3 regions of the Mesorhizobium sp. M0478 genome follow, and region 1 is predicted to be linked to each of the others. Evidence: predicted binding sites of a transcription regulator. Region 1 holds the regulator's gene; each other region holds the start of a gene.
The links. Region 1 encodes LexA, which represses DNA repair genes until DNA is damaged. Its sites were predicted from a motif close to TGTTCNNNNTGTGTTCNG; they were not measured.
Positions count from the first base shown of each region.

Region 2: a site for LexA is predicted at 1,699-1,716, ahead of ssb (single-stranded DNA-binding protein). Genes of this name have one in related genera too.
Region 3: a site for LexA is predicted at 2,824-2,841, ahead of NKI64_RS02430 (helicase-related protein). Genes of this name have one in related genera too.

Region 1 is NZ_JAMYRH010000012.1:16,011-20,788, reverse strand. It holds gene kynU (kynureninase) at 1-875, opposite strand, end outside; gene NKI64_RS24405 (GntR family transcriptional regulator) at 1,043-1,807, shown strand; gene lexA (transcriptional repressor LexA) at 2,013-2,795, shown strand; gene NKI64_RS24395 (ComEC/Rec2 family competence protein) at 2,789-4,778, opposite strand, start outside.
Region 2 is NZ_JAMYRH010000007.1:301,734-306,511, forward strand. It holds gene NKI64_RS19090 (ATP-dependent Clp protease proteolytic subunit) at 1-264, opposite strand, end outside; gene NKI64_RS19095 (SRPBCC family protein) at 294-761, opposite strand; gene NKI64_RS19100 (ArsR/SmtB family transcription factor) at 758-1,072, opposite strand; gene NKI64_RS19105 (hypothetical protein) at 1,205-1,606, shown strand; gene ssb (single-stranded DNA-binding protein) at 1,817-2,350, shown strand; gene NKI64_RS19115 (DUF2306 domain-containing protein) at 2,388-2,786, shown strand; gene NKI64_RS19120 (OsmC family protein) at 2,810-3,235, shown strand; gene NKI64_RS19125 (MarC family protein) at 3,246-3,875, opposite strand; gene NKI64_RS19130 (VOC family protein) at 3,982-4,359, opposite strand; gene NKI64_RS19135 (hypothetical protein) at 4,393-4,778, opposite strand, start outside.
Region 3 is NZ_JAMYRH010000001.1:492,146-496,923, reverse strand. It holds gene NKI64_RS02430 (helicase-related protein) at 1-2,668, opposite strand, end outside; gene phbB (acetoacetyl-CoA reductase) at 3,364-4,089, opposite strand; gene NKI64_RS02420 (acetyl-CoA C-acetyltransferase) at 4,219-4,778, opposite strand, start outside.

The sequences.
Region 1 (4,778 bases):
CCCTTGAGCGCCCGCATCGACAGCACCGGCTGCGTTCCGCACAGGAAGCGGCGAATGCCGCTGCCGACGGCAAAGCCCTGCTCGAAGGCAAAGGGCCGCGCATGGCCCCACCAGCCGCTGAGCGGCTGGTGGGCATCGTCATGGTGGCGCTCGGCCGCGTAGATGAAGGCTGGCGAGCCCGGGCCGCCATTGAGGTATTTGTAGGTGCAGCCGACGGCGAAATCGGCATTGGCACGGTCAAGTTCGACCGGCAAGGCGCCGGCCGTGTGGCAGAGATCCCAGATGATCAGCGCGCCGGCGTCATGTGCCTTGCGCGTCAGCGCCGCCATGTCGCGCAACTGGCCGGATTTGTAGTTGACGTGGTTGACCAGGATGACGGCAACGCTGTCGTCGATCAGCTCCTCGATTGCGGCCGCGTCGACGCCCTCCAGCCGCAGCCGCGTTCCCGGCCGGGTCGAGGCGACGCCTTCGGCCATGTAGAGGTCGGTCGGGAAACTGTCGCCCTCGGCAACGATGACCGACCGATCCGGCCGCATGCCGAGCGCTGCGTGCAGCAGCTTGTAGATGTTGATCGAGGTTGTGTCGCAGACCACCGTCTGCCCATCAGCCGCGCCGATCAGTCGCCCGAGCTGATCTCCGAGTTCCACCGGCATGTTGAACCAGCCGGCGGTGTTCCAGGCGCGAATGAGGTCGTGCGCCCATTCCTGCGTGGCGGCCTGCTGCAGTTCGCTGAAGACGACCGCTGACGCGGCGCCCAGGGAATTGCCGTCGAGATAAATCACGCCTTGCGGCAAGACAAAGCGTTCGCGCATGGAGCGCAGCGGATCGGCGGCATCCATTGCTTCGATTGTAGCGAGATCGGGTGTCGTGCTCATGATCCGGCGCCCCTCCATGGACAAACGCGCGCGGCGGAGCCTGCCGCCCAAACATGCCGGCGATCTTGAGTGGTCGCCCTTGAACTGTCAAACATTATATATAATTCACCCATTGAAAGGCTTTGATATATAATGATCCGCCGAGCGTTTATGTCTGATGGATCACGATGCTGGATGACGAGCAGACCTCGAGGACGGAAGCGGCCTATCGCCTGCTCAGGCGCGATATTCTTGCGACCCGGCTGGCGCCTGCCGCGCCGTTGAAGCTGAGCACGCTGCGCAACACCTACGGCATCGGCTGGACGCCGTTGCGCGAGGCGCTGTCGCGGCTGGAGGCGGAACGGCTTGTGACCGCCATCAGCAACCGCGGGTTTGCGGTCGCTCCCGTCTCTCGGGCGGAGCTCGAGGATTTGGCGCGTGCGCGGCTGGTGGTCGAACTGCCCCTGCTGGTGGAATCGATCGAGGAGGGCGATCGTGAGTGGGAAGACGCGGTCGTTGCCGCCCACTATCGTCTCTCACGGTGCGGGTCTGTTCTCGACGATCCATCGGATGATGCGGTCGACGCGTGGTACGAAAAACACGATGCCTTCCATGCGGCGCTGCTCAGTGCCGCGACATCCAGCTGGCTGCTGCGCTTCAATGCGACGATTTCCGACCAATTGCATCGCCATCACCGCTTTCTGGGTCTGGCCCCGACGCTGCGCGCCGCCGCCGGCCGCACGGATGGCCACCGGAAGGCCGTGGCGGCCCTGCGCGACGCCGTGGCGATCGAACACCATACCGCCCTGATGGAAGCGGCCCTCGATCGCGACGTCGAACGTGCGAAAACTCTGATGACCGCTCACATCGGCTACACGCTGCAGGTCTATGCCCAGAGTGAACCCGGCGCGGATGCTGCGCAGCCCCGTCCGAAAAGGAAGCGGCGATCGTAGCCGACGACGCAGGGCACTTTGTCTTCGTTTCACCCCGTTGCCGGCCAACGACTACGAGCGCCGCTCGCGGTGCCGAACGTCACGCTGAACAAAACGTCAACACATTCATTAAACTTTAAAAGGTTGCGGAACACAACTGGAACAGATAGTGTTTGTTCTGGGTTTGTTTTTTCTGATTCTGGTTTCAGAACCCTTGGGGGCCGCGATGCTGACGCGCAAACAACATGAGCTTCTGATGTTCATCCATGAACGCCTGAAGGAGAGCGGAATCCCGCCGTCCTTCGACGAGATGAAGGAAGCGCTCGACCTCGCCTCCAAGTCCGGCATCCACCGCCTGATCACGGCGCTTGAGGAGCGCGGTTTCATTCGCCGGCTGCCGAACCGGGCGCGCGCGCTGGAAGTGCTGCGGCTGCCCGACTCGATCGCACCAGGCCTCAATGCGGCGAGGAAGTTTTCGCCGAGCGTCATTCAGGGCAGTCTTGGTCAAACCGGCCAAGGGCAAGGCGGCCAAGGACAAGGCGCGTTGGGCCAAGGCGGTCTCGGCCGCCAGATCAAGCCGGGCTCGCCGTCGCGTTCGATGTCGGCCGGCAATGACGATGCCGTTTCCGCGATTTCAATCCCGGTTATGGGACGCATCGCCGCCGGCGTGCCGATCGACGCCATCCAGCATCAGACCCATTCGATCTCGGTGCCGCCCGATATGATCATGGGCGGCGAACACTACGCGCTCGAGGTCAAGGGCGATTCGATGATCGAGGCCGGCATTTTCGATGGCGACACGGTCATCATCCGCAATGCCGACACAGCCAGCCCCGGCGAGATCGTGGTGGCGTTGGTCGACGATGAGGAAGCGACCCTGAAACGCTTCCGCCGCAAGGGCGCCTCGATCGCCCTGGAAGCCGCCAACCCGGCCTACGAGACCCGCATTTTTGGACCGGACAGGGTGAAGGTGCAGGGCAAGCTTGTCGGATTGATCCGGCGCTACTGAGCCGGCTTGGGTTTGTACTTTTCACGCTGGTTGTAAGGCGGCAGGCCGCGCGCTTCGCGGGAGAAGCGGCGTTGCTCGTGCCAGGGGCGATACGGCTTGTCGACGGCGAAGCGGATGGTTGGCGCTGCAGCTGCCGATTGCGGATCGAAGAAGACGGCGGCGCTGCCGTCGCGGGCCAGCTGTTTCTTCGTCACGACCAGCACCAGCGGGTCGCGGCACGGATTGTAGGCGGTGGCGTCATCGATGACGATCAGGCTCGCGAAGGCACAGGCCGGCCGCGCCGTCTTGCGGTCTTTCGCAAGCGCTACAATGGCTCCGGAAGGGTGCCGGGCGATACAGAGATCGCCGGTGCAATAGAAGGGCGAGCCGGGCGGCAGATCGAGCGGATCGAGATCGAACCGCGTATCTGTTGACTCGAAAATCTCAGGTGGGATAATGGTTTCGGCCCGCAGCGCCCGTTTCCAATTGTCCGTGGTGAATTCGTTGGAGCGTTCGCGGTTGAGGGCGAGTTCGCCGCCACCGATCGGCATGGCCACCAGATGCGCATCCTCGGATATGAGCACGTCGGGCGTAAGCACCTGCGGCACCGTCAACAGGCCGGCCAGCGCGAAAGGCACGGCCGCCAACCTGAGCCAGGTGGTGGCCATGGTGGCGATGACGAGGGCGACCGCCACCAACAGCACCGAGCGGATGGAGATCAGCCCGACGGCGTCGACCGGCGAGCGCTCGGAAATCCAGGCCGATATAGCGATCATCGCCATCAGACCCTTGCCCATCACATAGAGGAACGGCCCGTCGGCGCCGAACGGCATCGCCAGTGCGCTGAGCACGGCAAAAGGCATGACGATCAACGAAACAATCGGCATCACGGCCAGATTGGCGATCAGGCTGAGCGGCGACACACGCTGAAAATGCCAGATGGCGAACAGCAAGGTTGCACTGCCGGCGATGATCGAGGTCATGGCGAGGCCGCCCATGGCCAGCGCGAATTTTCGCGACAGGAAGCCGACGAAGGAGCGCTTTGCCGGCGGCGTTCTCACCTTGTCGGCGCGGTAATCGGCCCAGCCGGCATAGGCGCCGACAAGGGCGGCGGTGGCGGCAAACGACATCTGGAAGCTGGGACCGACCACCTCGTGCGGCGACACCAGGATGACGGCAATGGCGGAGATCGCCAGATTGCGCATGGTGAGTGCGGCGCGATCAAACAGCACGGCGACAAGCATGACCGCCAGCATGATGAAGCTGCGCTCGGCGGCAACCACGACGCCTGAAATAACGAGATAGGCGGCGATCGAGACAAGCGCTGCCGCGGCCGCATATTTCTTCACCGGCCGGCGCGAAGAGAAAACGGGAAACAGCGCAAAGGCGCCACGCAGCAACGCCATGATGGTGCCGGCAACCAGCGCCATGTGCAGGCCGGAGATGGAGATGATGTGGTAGATGCCGGTGCGCCGCATCGCTTCGTTGACCTCGTCCGGGATGCCGGCGCGCACGCCGACAATCAGCGCCGCGGCAATCTCGCCTTCGGCGCCGCCGATCTTGCCCCTGATATGGTCGGCAATGTTTTCGCGCGCGTTCTCGATTGCCGAGGAGAGCCGTGCGGTCAGCGGCGGCGGTCCCTGCGTAGCAATGGTTTTCGGATTGCCGAGAAAGAAGCCGCTGCCGCCGATACCGGTGAAATAGCTGTCGAAGGAGAAATCGTAGCTCTCCGGCCGCACCGGACCGGTCGGCGGCAACAGCCTGGCATAGCCGGTGATCAGGGAGCCGGCGGTCATATCGGCGGGAACGGTCCGCGCCGAGAGCCTGACCCGCTCCGGGGCGTAGCGCAGCTCGGGGTAAGCGGTCGAAACCACGTCGAGCGTCAGCCTGATGCGGCCGCTTTCCATCTGTTCGAGACTGACGACGCGGCCGGTCAGCCGTGTCTGAATCTCGGAGCCGAGCATCTGCGTTCCGGCGCGCCAGGTCTCGACCTTGGCGGCGACG
Region 2 (4,778 bases), on a different contig from region 1:
GACATATTGCATCGTGTCGTAGATGGCGAAACCGCTGGTCACCACGCCGCCCGGCGAGTTGATGTAGAGCGAGATCTCCTTGTCGGGATTGTCCGATTCCAGCGACAGGAGCTGGGCGCAGACCAGCGCCGACATGCCGTCATTGATCTCGCCATTGACGAAGATGATGCGCTCGCGCAGCAGCCGCGAGAAAATGTCGAAGGCGCGTTCGCCGCGGCTCGATTGCTCGATCACCATCGGCACCAGATTGGCAAAGCCGCTCATCTCATTGTCTCCGTTTTGATTTTTCCGGTTCAGGCGGCGCGCAGCAACAGGCGTGGCGCGTTGGCGGCGACAGGCCGCTTGGGCTTGTATGCGCGCAGCCAGAGCCGGCAGCCGGCGCCGGCCATCGCGACCGCAGGCGTCAGGACAAACCCGTCATGGACGATGCGCAGATGCGTGCCGCCGGAAACGGTGCGGGCGAGTGTGAAGGTGACGATGCTCCCCAGCTCCTCGCGGTCGGCGTCGCCGGAACGCTCGCGCCAGGAATAGCGCAGCAGGCGCCCCGGTTCGGCGTCGAGCACTTCGCACTCGATCGGCTTCTCAGGCCCGGCAAAGGCAAAGCGGCTGCCGGTTTCCGGATTGATGTCGTTCGGCATCATCCATTCCGCCAAGAGGTCCGGCACGGTCAGTGCCCGCCACACTTTTTCCGGTGCGTCCGGCAGATCGCATTCGAAGGCGAGGGCATCTTTGGCGGTCTGCGTCTGCTTTTCGTCGGTCATTGGTCCATGTCCTTCAAAACGACCTTCAGTCTTTCGATGCGCTCCGGCCAGAATGCGCGGTAGCGTTCGATCCAGCCGAGCAGCGGCTCGAGCCCTTGCGGATCGGCGCGATAGTAGGCGTTGCGGCCGGCGCGTCTTTCGCTGACCAGGCCTGCGCCGCGCAGCACGGCAAGGTGCTGCGACACCGCCGGCTGCGACACGCTCATGCCGGTGCGCAACTCCGACACGCTCATCTCGCCGGAAGTCAGCCGCTCGTAGACGGCGCGTCGCGTCGGGTCGGCCAGGGCGCGAAAAATCTCTGCTTCGATCATGGCAAAGCATAAGTCGATACTTATCGATTTGGCAAGGGGTGTTTTGAATGCTGCGTATTGATTGGATCCTGCCGGGCCTCTAAGCCGTGGGGAACAAGATGGGCCGATCATCGCGAGGCAGGAGTAGTATTTATGAATTCCAACGTCGATCTTTCGTCCGCCGAGAACCTCAACGAGGCTCTGAGGCTCTATCGCCGCCTCGTACTCGGTATAGGAGCGATCGCCGTCATCGGTTTCGTGGCCGTGATCTTGTTGGCCAAGCTGGGTACGGCGCTATCGCCGCCATACGGGATTTACGTCTTCGGCGAAGGATTGGGGACCTGGGGCCTGATCGCGGTGGTAGCGGCGCTCGTCGCTCAGGTGTGGTGGCACGGGCGCGCGATCGGGAAATTGCTGAATGACCCGGCTCTGAAATCTGAACCTGCAGTCGGGCTGATGTCGGCGCCAACCGTGATCGCACAGCGCGCCCATGGCATGGGCATGGAGTGGAGCGGCTTTTTCGGTCCGTTGCGGCCAGCTAAAAAACGGCGCTGACGACACCGCTTCTCGCCCCTGCGTGTCAGCTAAATCCACGCGCCCGCGTCGGCGATTGCTGCCATTCCTTGACAATCCGTGGTTAACAGTATAGGAACGAAAAGGGAACAAAAACCTTGTGGGAAAAGCCAGCCGCGGCAAGCCAGGATTGTGCGCGGCCTGTAAGGTGAACGACTTGAAATTTGTTTCGGATGAGCACGGAGAAGTGTCATGGCGGGTAGCGTCAACAAGGTCATTCTGGTCGGTAACCTCGGCGCGGACCCTGAAATCCGCCGCCTGAATTCCGGTGATCCGGTCGTCAACATCCGCATCGCCACGTCGGAAAGCTGGCGCGACAAGAACTCCGGCGAGCGCAAGGAAAAGACCGAATGGCACAACGTGGTCATTTTCAATGACCAGATCGCCAAGGTCGCCGAGCAGTACCTGAAGAAGGGCATGAAGGTTTACGTCGAAGGCCAGCTGCAGACACGCAAATGGCAAGACCAGACCGGCGCCGACAAGTACACGACCGAAGTCGTGCTGCAGAAATTCCGCGGCGAGCTGCAGATGCTCGATTCTCGCGGCGAGGGCGGCGGTCAGGTCGGCAACTATGCCGGCGGCAGCGGCGCGAGCCGTGGCTCGGATTTCGGCCAGTCTGGCCCCAATGAGAGCTTCAACCGCGGCGGCAACAGCGGTGGCGGCGGTTCCAAGGGCGGCGGTGGCGGCGGCTCGTCGCGCGAACTGGACGACGAAATCCCGTTCTGAGCTGACGGTAGTCAGCGATATCTGAGGAGAGGGCGCGATGTCGCTCGGACCGCTTCTATCGGCGCGCCCTCCCATTCCATGGCACGCCTTCGCGGCCCTTGCCGCGCTGGCCATTGGCGCTACGCAACTAGCGCTGCCGAAAGGCACGACGCGTCATCGTGTCGTCGGCTATACCTGGGCGGCGCTGATGCTGGTCGTCGCCATCTCCAGTTTCTGGATCCAGCAGATACGCCTCGTCGGTCCGTTCAGCCCGATCCATCTCTTGTCGATGTTAGTGTTGATCGCCGTGCCGCTGGCGGTCTGGCACGCGCATATGCATCGGGTCGCCACACATCGCAGGGTCATGATATCGCTGTATGTTTTCGCCCTGATCGGCGCCGGCGTGTTCACGCTGCTGCCGGGGCGGATCATGCACACGGTCGTCTTCGGCCAGTGACGCTTTCTGAAAGGAAGATTGCCGTGAAAGCCCGGATCAAATGGGTCGAGGAGCGCACCTTCGTCGGCGAGTCCGGCAGCGGCCACAAGGTTGTGCTGGGAACCGCCTCCGGGCCGGAAGGCAAGACGCCGGGTCCGAGCCCGATGGAGCTGGTGCTGATCGGCACCGGCGGCTGCTCGGCCTATGATGTCGTCCACATCCTCGAAAAAGGCCGCGAGGCGATCGAGGACTGTGTTGTCGAACTCGACGCCGACCGGGCCGAAACCGACCCGAAAGTCTTCACCCGCATCCACATGCATTTCATCGTCACGGGCCACGCGCTGTCGCGCGACAAGGTCCAGCGCGCCATCAACCTGTCGATCGAGAAATACTGCTCGGCCTCGGCCATGCTGGCCAAGACGGCTGTCATCACCCACGATTTCAAGGTCGTCGATACGGCGGTGGAGTAGGGGCTGCCGCTTACCCCGCCATCAGCGCCTTGATGCCATCCGCGACGAACTGAACCGCAAGCGCGGCCAGGATGACGCCGAGCAGGCGGGTGAGGATCGAGCGGCCGGTCTGGCCGAGGATGCGGTCGATGCGCTCCGACAGCACGAACACCAGATAGGTGATGGCAAGGCAGACGAAGATGATGCCGACCAGCGCCGCTTGTGCTGCAAAACCCTGAAACGAGCCCGACAGTAGCACGGTCGCCGAAATCGCACCGGGGCCGGCGATCAGCGGGATCGCCAGCGGGAAGGCCGCGATGTTGTGGATCATGTCCTTGGTGATGGCAACGTCGCCGATCTTCTCCTTGCGGTCCTGGCGGCGCTCAAACACCATTTCGAACGCGATGAAGAACAGCAAAAACCCGCCGGCAACGCGGAAAGCCGGCAGCGTGATGCCGAACACCGACAGGATGGACGCCCCGGCCACCGCAAACAGCGCCATCACCAGGAAGCCGATGATCGAGGCGCGCACCGAAACCTGCTGACGTTCCTCGCGGTTCATGCCGCGTGTCACCGCGAGGAAGAGCGGCGCGAGACCTGGCGGGTCGATGGTCACCAGAATGGTGACGAAGGCGTTGAACAGGCTGTCGAAACTCGGCATCGCTGACCCCTCCCGCCGGGCCGGACCCCTGCGCCACCATAGTGGTAGAGCAAAGCCCGACCGGTGGGAACCGTCTGACATGGCGATACCGGAGACGGCGTCAGTGTTAGGCGGCAGCGTTGCAATAGGCCTCCAGACGATAGCCGTCGGGATCGACGACGAAGGCAGCGTAATAGTTCTCGCCATAGTCGGCGCGCAGGCCCGGCGCGCCATTGTCGCTGCCGCCTGCACGCAAGGCGGCGGCATGGAAGGCAACGACACTCTGCCTCGTCGGCGCGCTAAAGCAGAAATGCAGACCGGACTTCTCGTCCGATGACACTGGCCGCGCCGCATCGTTCACCCACAGCGCCACGGTTTGCGCACCATAACCCAGTGAGCCTGGCGACTGGCTGAGGCAGGAATAACCGAGCGGCTTTAGCGCGGCATCGTAGAAGGGCTTCGAAACGTTGGTGTCGCGGACGCCGATCGAGACATGGTCAAGCATGTTTTTTCACCTTTTTTGCAATATGTTGCGTCATCAGTCCTGGGCGACGCGGCGCGCCAGGAACTCGACTTCGAGACGCCATGTCTTGCCATCGTCGTGCGAACGCTCGCCGAGCCAGCGGAAGCTGTCCTTGGTGATGCGCGAAAAGCTCCAGCGGACCGAGGAACCAGTGCCGTCGGCGCCGACCTGCACAATTGTGTCGCCTTCGGCGCGACCAAGCTGGCGGCTGTAGTATTGGTTTCGCGGGTCGCTCCAGAAGATGTGCCAGGCATCCGAGCCGGGATCATAGGCCCGCAGCGTTGTGCCATAGAAAGTCCATCTGCCGACCGAGGGTGAGGGGCCGGCATCGCGCGCGGGCAGGATCCATACATCCTGGATCGCCCTGCCTTCCAGGACCCAGCCGAAATGCACCTCGCCGC
Region 3 (4,778 bases), on a different contig from region 1:
CGGCGACGGGCTGCTCAGCCGCAGGCTCAGCGGCGGCAACCGCATCCGGCTCCGATCCAACGGCCGGCGCTTCAGCGACGGCTTCGCTTGCAGCGGCTTCCGCCGCCTTGGCCTGTTCAGCTTTTGCAGCCGCGTCCGCAGCCAGCTTGGCGGCAGCCGCTTCCCGCACCGCGTTGTCCTGTGCTTCCAGCCGCGCCTTGACCTCTGCCGGCGGCTTCGGCTCGGCGCGATAGCCGAGACCTTTCAGGATCTCTTCCATGTCGTCGGCGGTTGCGCCGAGGATGGACATCATCGGCGGCGTCACCATGAAGGACTGGCCGTCATAGGCGCCGTCCGGGCGCTGTCCCAGACCGGGCTTCCAGTTGGTCGCAGGCCGGATCAGGTCGGCCAGCCGTTCCAGAATGTCGATGCGCACGGCGCGGCGGCCGAGATTGCGGTAGCCGGCAAGCTTGTAGAAGCTCTTGTCGAAAGCAGGATCGATGACCACCGAGGTGCGGCCGGAAGCCAGTGCGTGCACCACGTCGCCAAAGCCCGGCTTGTCCTTGCCGTCGTTCTTCAGCGCCCACAACAGCGTAATCAGTCCGGCGGGCGCCGGCTTGATCAGCGCCGGCACGAAGACGTGGTAGGCGCCGAAGCGCACACCGAGCCGGCGCAAGGCGGCGCGACCCTCCTGGTCGAGCGACTTCATTTCCTCGGCGATGTCGCGGCGGTTGATGAGGCCGAAATGCTCGACGAGCTGGAAGGCGATGCCACGGCCGATGCCGGCGATCTGCTCGGCATTCTTCAAGTCGACCAGCGGCTTCAGCAGCGACTCGATCTGGAAATTGACGAAACGCTCGGCGCGCGCGGCGACCTTGTCTCGGGCGGGGCCGGTCAACTGCTCGTCGGCCAAAAGCACCAGGCGCGGCTTCAGCGCGTCCTCGCCGGCAACCAGCGTGCCGATCGGCGCGCCGATCCAGCGCAGCGTGCCGTCGGAGCCGAGCGCAAGGTCGCCATTGGCGCAGGCGCCGAAGCGTTCGGCACGCGCCTCGAACTCGGCGGCCAGCGCTTTTTGCGCTGCCGTACGCACGGCCTTGGCGTCTTCGCCGCCGGCGCTCTGGTCGGCGGTGAAGCGGAACCCTTGCAACTCGCCGACATGATGGCCTTCGACAAGGACGGTTCCGGTAGGACTGATTTCGGCTTCAGGCATTGTATTTTCTCTAAGGCGCCGCATGAGGACGGAAGTCCTGCGGTCTACAAACCGTTTCGTCAACCGCTCATGCAGCGCATCCGACAATCTGTCTTCGATTTCGCGCGTCTTTTCCCGCCAGTGTGCCTGATCGGCCAGCCAGCCCGGCCGGTTGGACACGAATGTCCAGGTGCGGATCTGCGCAATGCGGTGCGACAGCGTGTCGATGTCCCCCTCGGTCGTATCGGCGCGGCGCACCTGCTCGGCCATGTAGTTCTCGTCGACATGGCCGTGTTTGGCGAGGTCGGTGTAGATAGAAGCGATCAGGTCGGAGTGCTGGGCCGGCGCGATCTTGCGGTAGTCCGGCAACGCGCAGGCTTCCCACAGCAGCGCCACGCGCTTGGCATTGGTAGCCAGCGCGCGGATGTCCTCGTCGCGGGAGAGATGTTCGAGCGCCTGCGCATCGACCGCCGGCAGCGCCCGCGTCAGGCCTTCGACCGGCGCGTTGGTTTCGATCGAGCGCTTCAGCGCGTCGAGGCTGGCGAAGTCGAAATGCGCGGTGCGCCATTGCAGCACCTTCACCGGATCGAACTCGTGCCCCTCGATGCGCTTGACCAGTTCCTCGTCCAGCGGATCGACCTGACCGGTGACGCCGAAGGTGCCGTCGCGCAGATGCCGGCCGGCGCGGCCGGCGATCTGGCCGAGCTCGGCCGCCGTCAGGTTGCGGTACTGGTAGCCGTCGAATTTGCGGTTCTGGGCGAAGGCGACATGATCGAGATCAAGGTTGAGGCCCATGCCGATGGCGTCGGTGGCGACGAGATAGTCGACGTCGCCTGCCTGGAACATTGCCACCTGGGCGTTGCGGGTGCGGGGCGACAGCGCGCCGAGCACGACCGCCGCTCCTCCTTGCTGGCGGCGGATCAGCTCAGCGATGGCATAGACCTCGTCGGCGGAGAAGGCGACGATGGCCGTACGCCGCGGCAGGCGGGTCAATTTCTTCGAACCGGCATAGGCCAAGTGCGACAGGCGAGGGCGCGTCACCACCGAGACGCCTCTCAGCAGCTTTTGCAGGATGCCATGCATGGTGGCCGCGCCGAGCAGCAGCGTTTCCTGGCGGCCGCGCAGGTGCAGGATACGGTCGGTGAAGATGTGGCCGCGCTCGAGGTCGCCGGCGAGCTGCACCTCGTCGATTGCGACGAAGGCAACGTCGGTCTCGCGCGGCATGGCTTCGACGGTGCAGACCGAATATTTCGCGCCGGGCGGCTGGATTTTTTCCTCGCCGGTGATGAGCGCCACCTTGTGGGCGCCGACCTTTTCGCAGACGCGGGCATAGACCTCGCGCGCCAGAAGGCGGAGCGGCAGGCCGATAATGCCGCTCTCATGCGCCACCATGCGCTCGATGGCGAGATGGGTCTTGCCGGTGTTGGTCGGACCCAGCACGGCAGTCACGTCGCGACCCGACAGGATCAGCGGCTCGGTGTGTTTCGGCTGGATGTTCATCGGCCTGGAGATGAGGCTTTCTGCATCGTGTTGTCGGGAGCGCGCCTCGCATGGCGCGTATGACAGGCGACACATAGGGATTTCAGGCGCGAAGCGAAAGCGGAATGTTCCGGCCGGCAGTCCCACGGTTCGTCGTTGAGGTCTCAATTAACAGTTGGAACGAGTCTGGAACGAATCGGCGACGAATCAGTGACTCCGGCAGATTCAGCTTTTGTTCACGGCTACATGTGGATTTTGCGAGCCTGAGTCTCACCATATGCTGAATCGCGGAAACTGGCCCGATTCCTGCAAGGCGACCATTGGCGTTAACCTTTGCCGGCCGGGCATCGTCGTGATCCGATACGCCTCGGCCAACATTATGAAATTGCTGAATTTTCTTAATCGGCCTTAACCATTTTCCGGTGGTATTCGGCCCTGGTCGTTAACGTTCCGCTCAAAGCCGGAACGAATGGGTGACGAATCAGCGATGGCGGGATTTTCCTGGTTTGTTCACCCCAACATCTTGTGTTATCCACAGCTTGTCCACCGAGAATTCTCAGCTTGCGAACCGGGTTTTGCACAGGGCGCCTGGAAATCGTTAATCTTTGCGTGCCGGAACGGGTCATTGTCTCGCGCGCAGCCCGGGAACATCGCCGGCCGGCGATGAAAAAAACGGGCCATAAGCCGGCCCGTCCTACCGGGCGAAATGCTGTCGTTCAGGCGAAATACTGGCCGCCATTGGCTGTGATGGTCGAACCGGTGATGAAACCGGCGTCCTCAGAGGCGAGGAAGACGACGCAACGCGCGATCTCTTCCGGTTCGCCGAGGCGGCCGACCGGAATCTGCGGGATGATGCGTTCATTCAGCACCTTCTCGTCGATCGCCTTGACCATCTCGGTGGCGATGTAGCCGGGGCAGATGACATTGACTGTGATGCCCGCGCGCGCGCCCTCCTGCGCCAGCGCCTTCGAGAAGCCGATGTCGCCGGCCTTTGCGGCGGAATAGTTGACCTGGCCGGCCTGGCCTTTCTGGCCGTTGATGGAGGAGATGGTGATGACGCGGCCGAATTTGCGGTCGCGCATGCCGCCCCACAGCGGATGCGTCATGTTGAAGACGCCAGACAGATTGGTGTCGATGACTTCCTTCCACTGCTCGCGCGTCAGCTTGTGGAACATGGCGTCACGGGTAATGCCGGCATTGTTGACCAGCACCGAGACCGGGCCGAGATCGGCCTCGACCTGTTTGATTCCGGCGGCACAGGCGTCGTAGTCGGCGACCGACCATTTGTAGGCCTTGATGCCGGTTTGTGCGCTGAACTTCCCCGCTGCCTCGTCATTGCCGGCATAGTTGGCGGCAACGGTGTAACCGGCATTCTTCAGGCCGATCGATATGGCGGCGCCGATGCCGCGCGATCCACCGGTGACGAGCGCTACTTTGGTCATTGAAAGTTCTTCCTCCCTTTGGTCGGAAGAAGGGAATAGGGAGTAGGGAATAGCGAGTAGGGATCGATATCCCGCCGCGCTGCTCCTTCTTCCCTATTCACTACTCCCTATTCACTACTCACTTCTTGTTCACAGCGCTTCCACGCACAGAGCGACGCCCATGCCGCCGCCGATGCACAGCGTGGCAAGGCCCTTCTTGGCGCGGCGGCGGCGCATCTCGAAAACCAGCGTGTTGAAGACGCGGGCGCCCGACGCGCCGATCGGATGGCCGATGGCGATGGCGCCGCCATTGACGTTGACGATCGACGTATCCCAGCCCATGCCCTTGTTGACGGCGCAGGCCTGCGCAGCGAAGGCTTCATTGGCCTCGACAAGGTCGAGGTCCTTGACCGACCAGCCGGCCTTCTCGAGCGCCCGCTTCGAGGCGGGAATAGGTCCGGTGCCCATGATCGCCGGATCGACGCCGGCCGTCGCCCATGAGGCGATGCGCACCAGCGGGGTGATGCCGCGCCGCGTGGCTTCGGCCTCGCTCATCAGCAGCGCGCCGGCGGCGCCGTCATTGATGCCCGACGCGTTGGCGGCGGTCACGGTGCCGTCCTTGTCGAAAGCCGGCTTCAGCTTGGACATGGCGTCGATGGTGGCGCCGTGGCGGATGTACTCGTCCTGGTCGACGACAGTGTCGCCCTTCC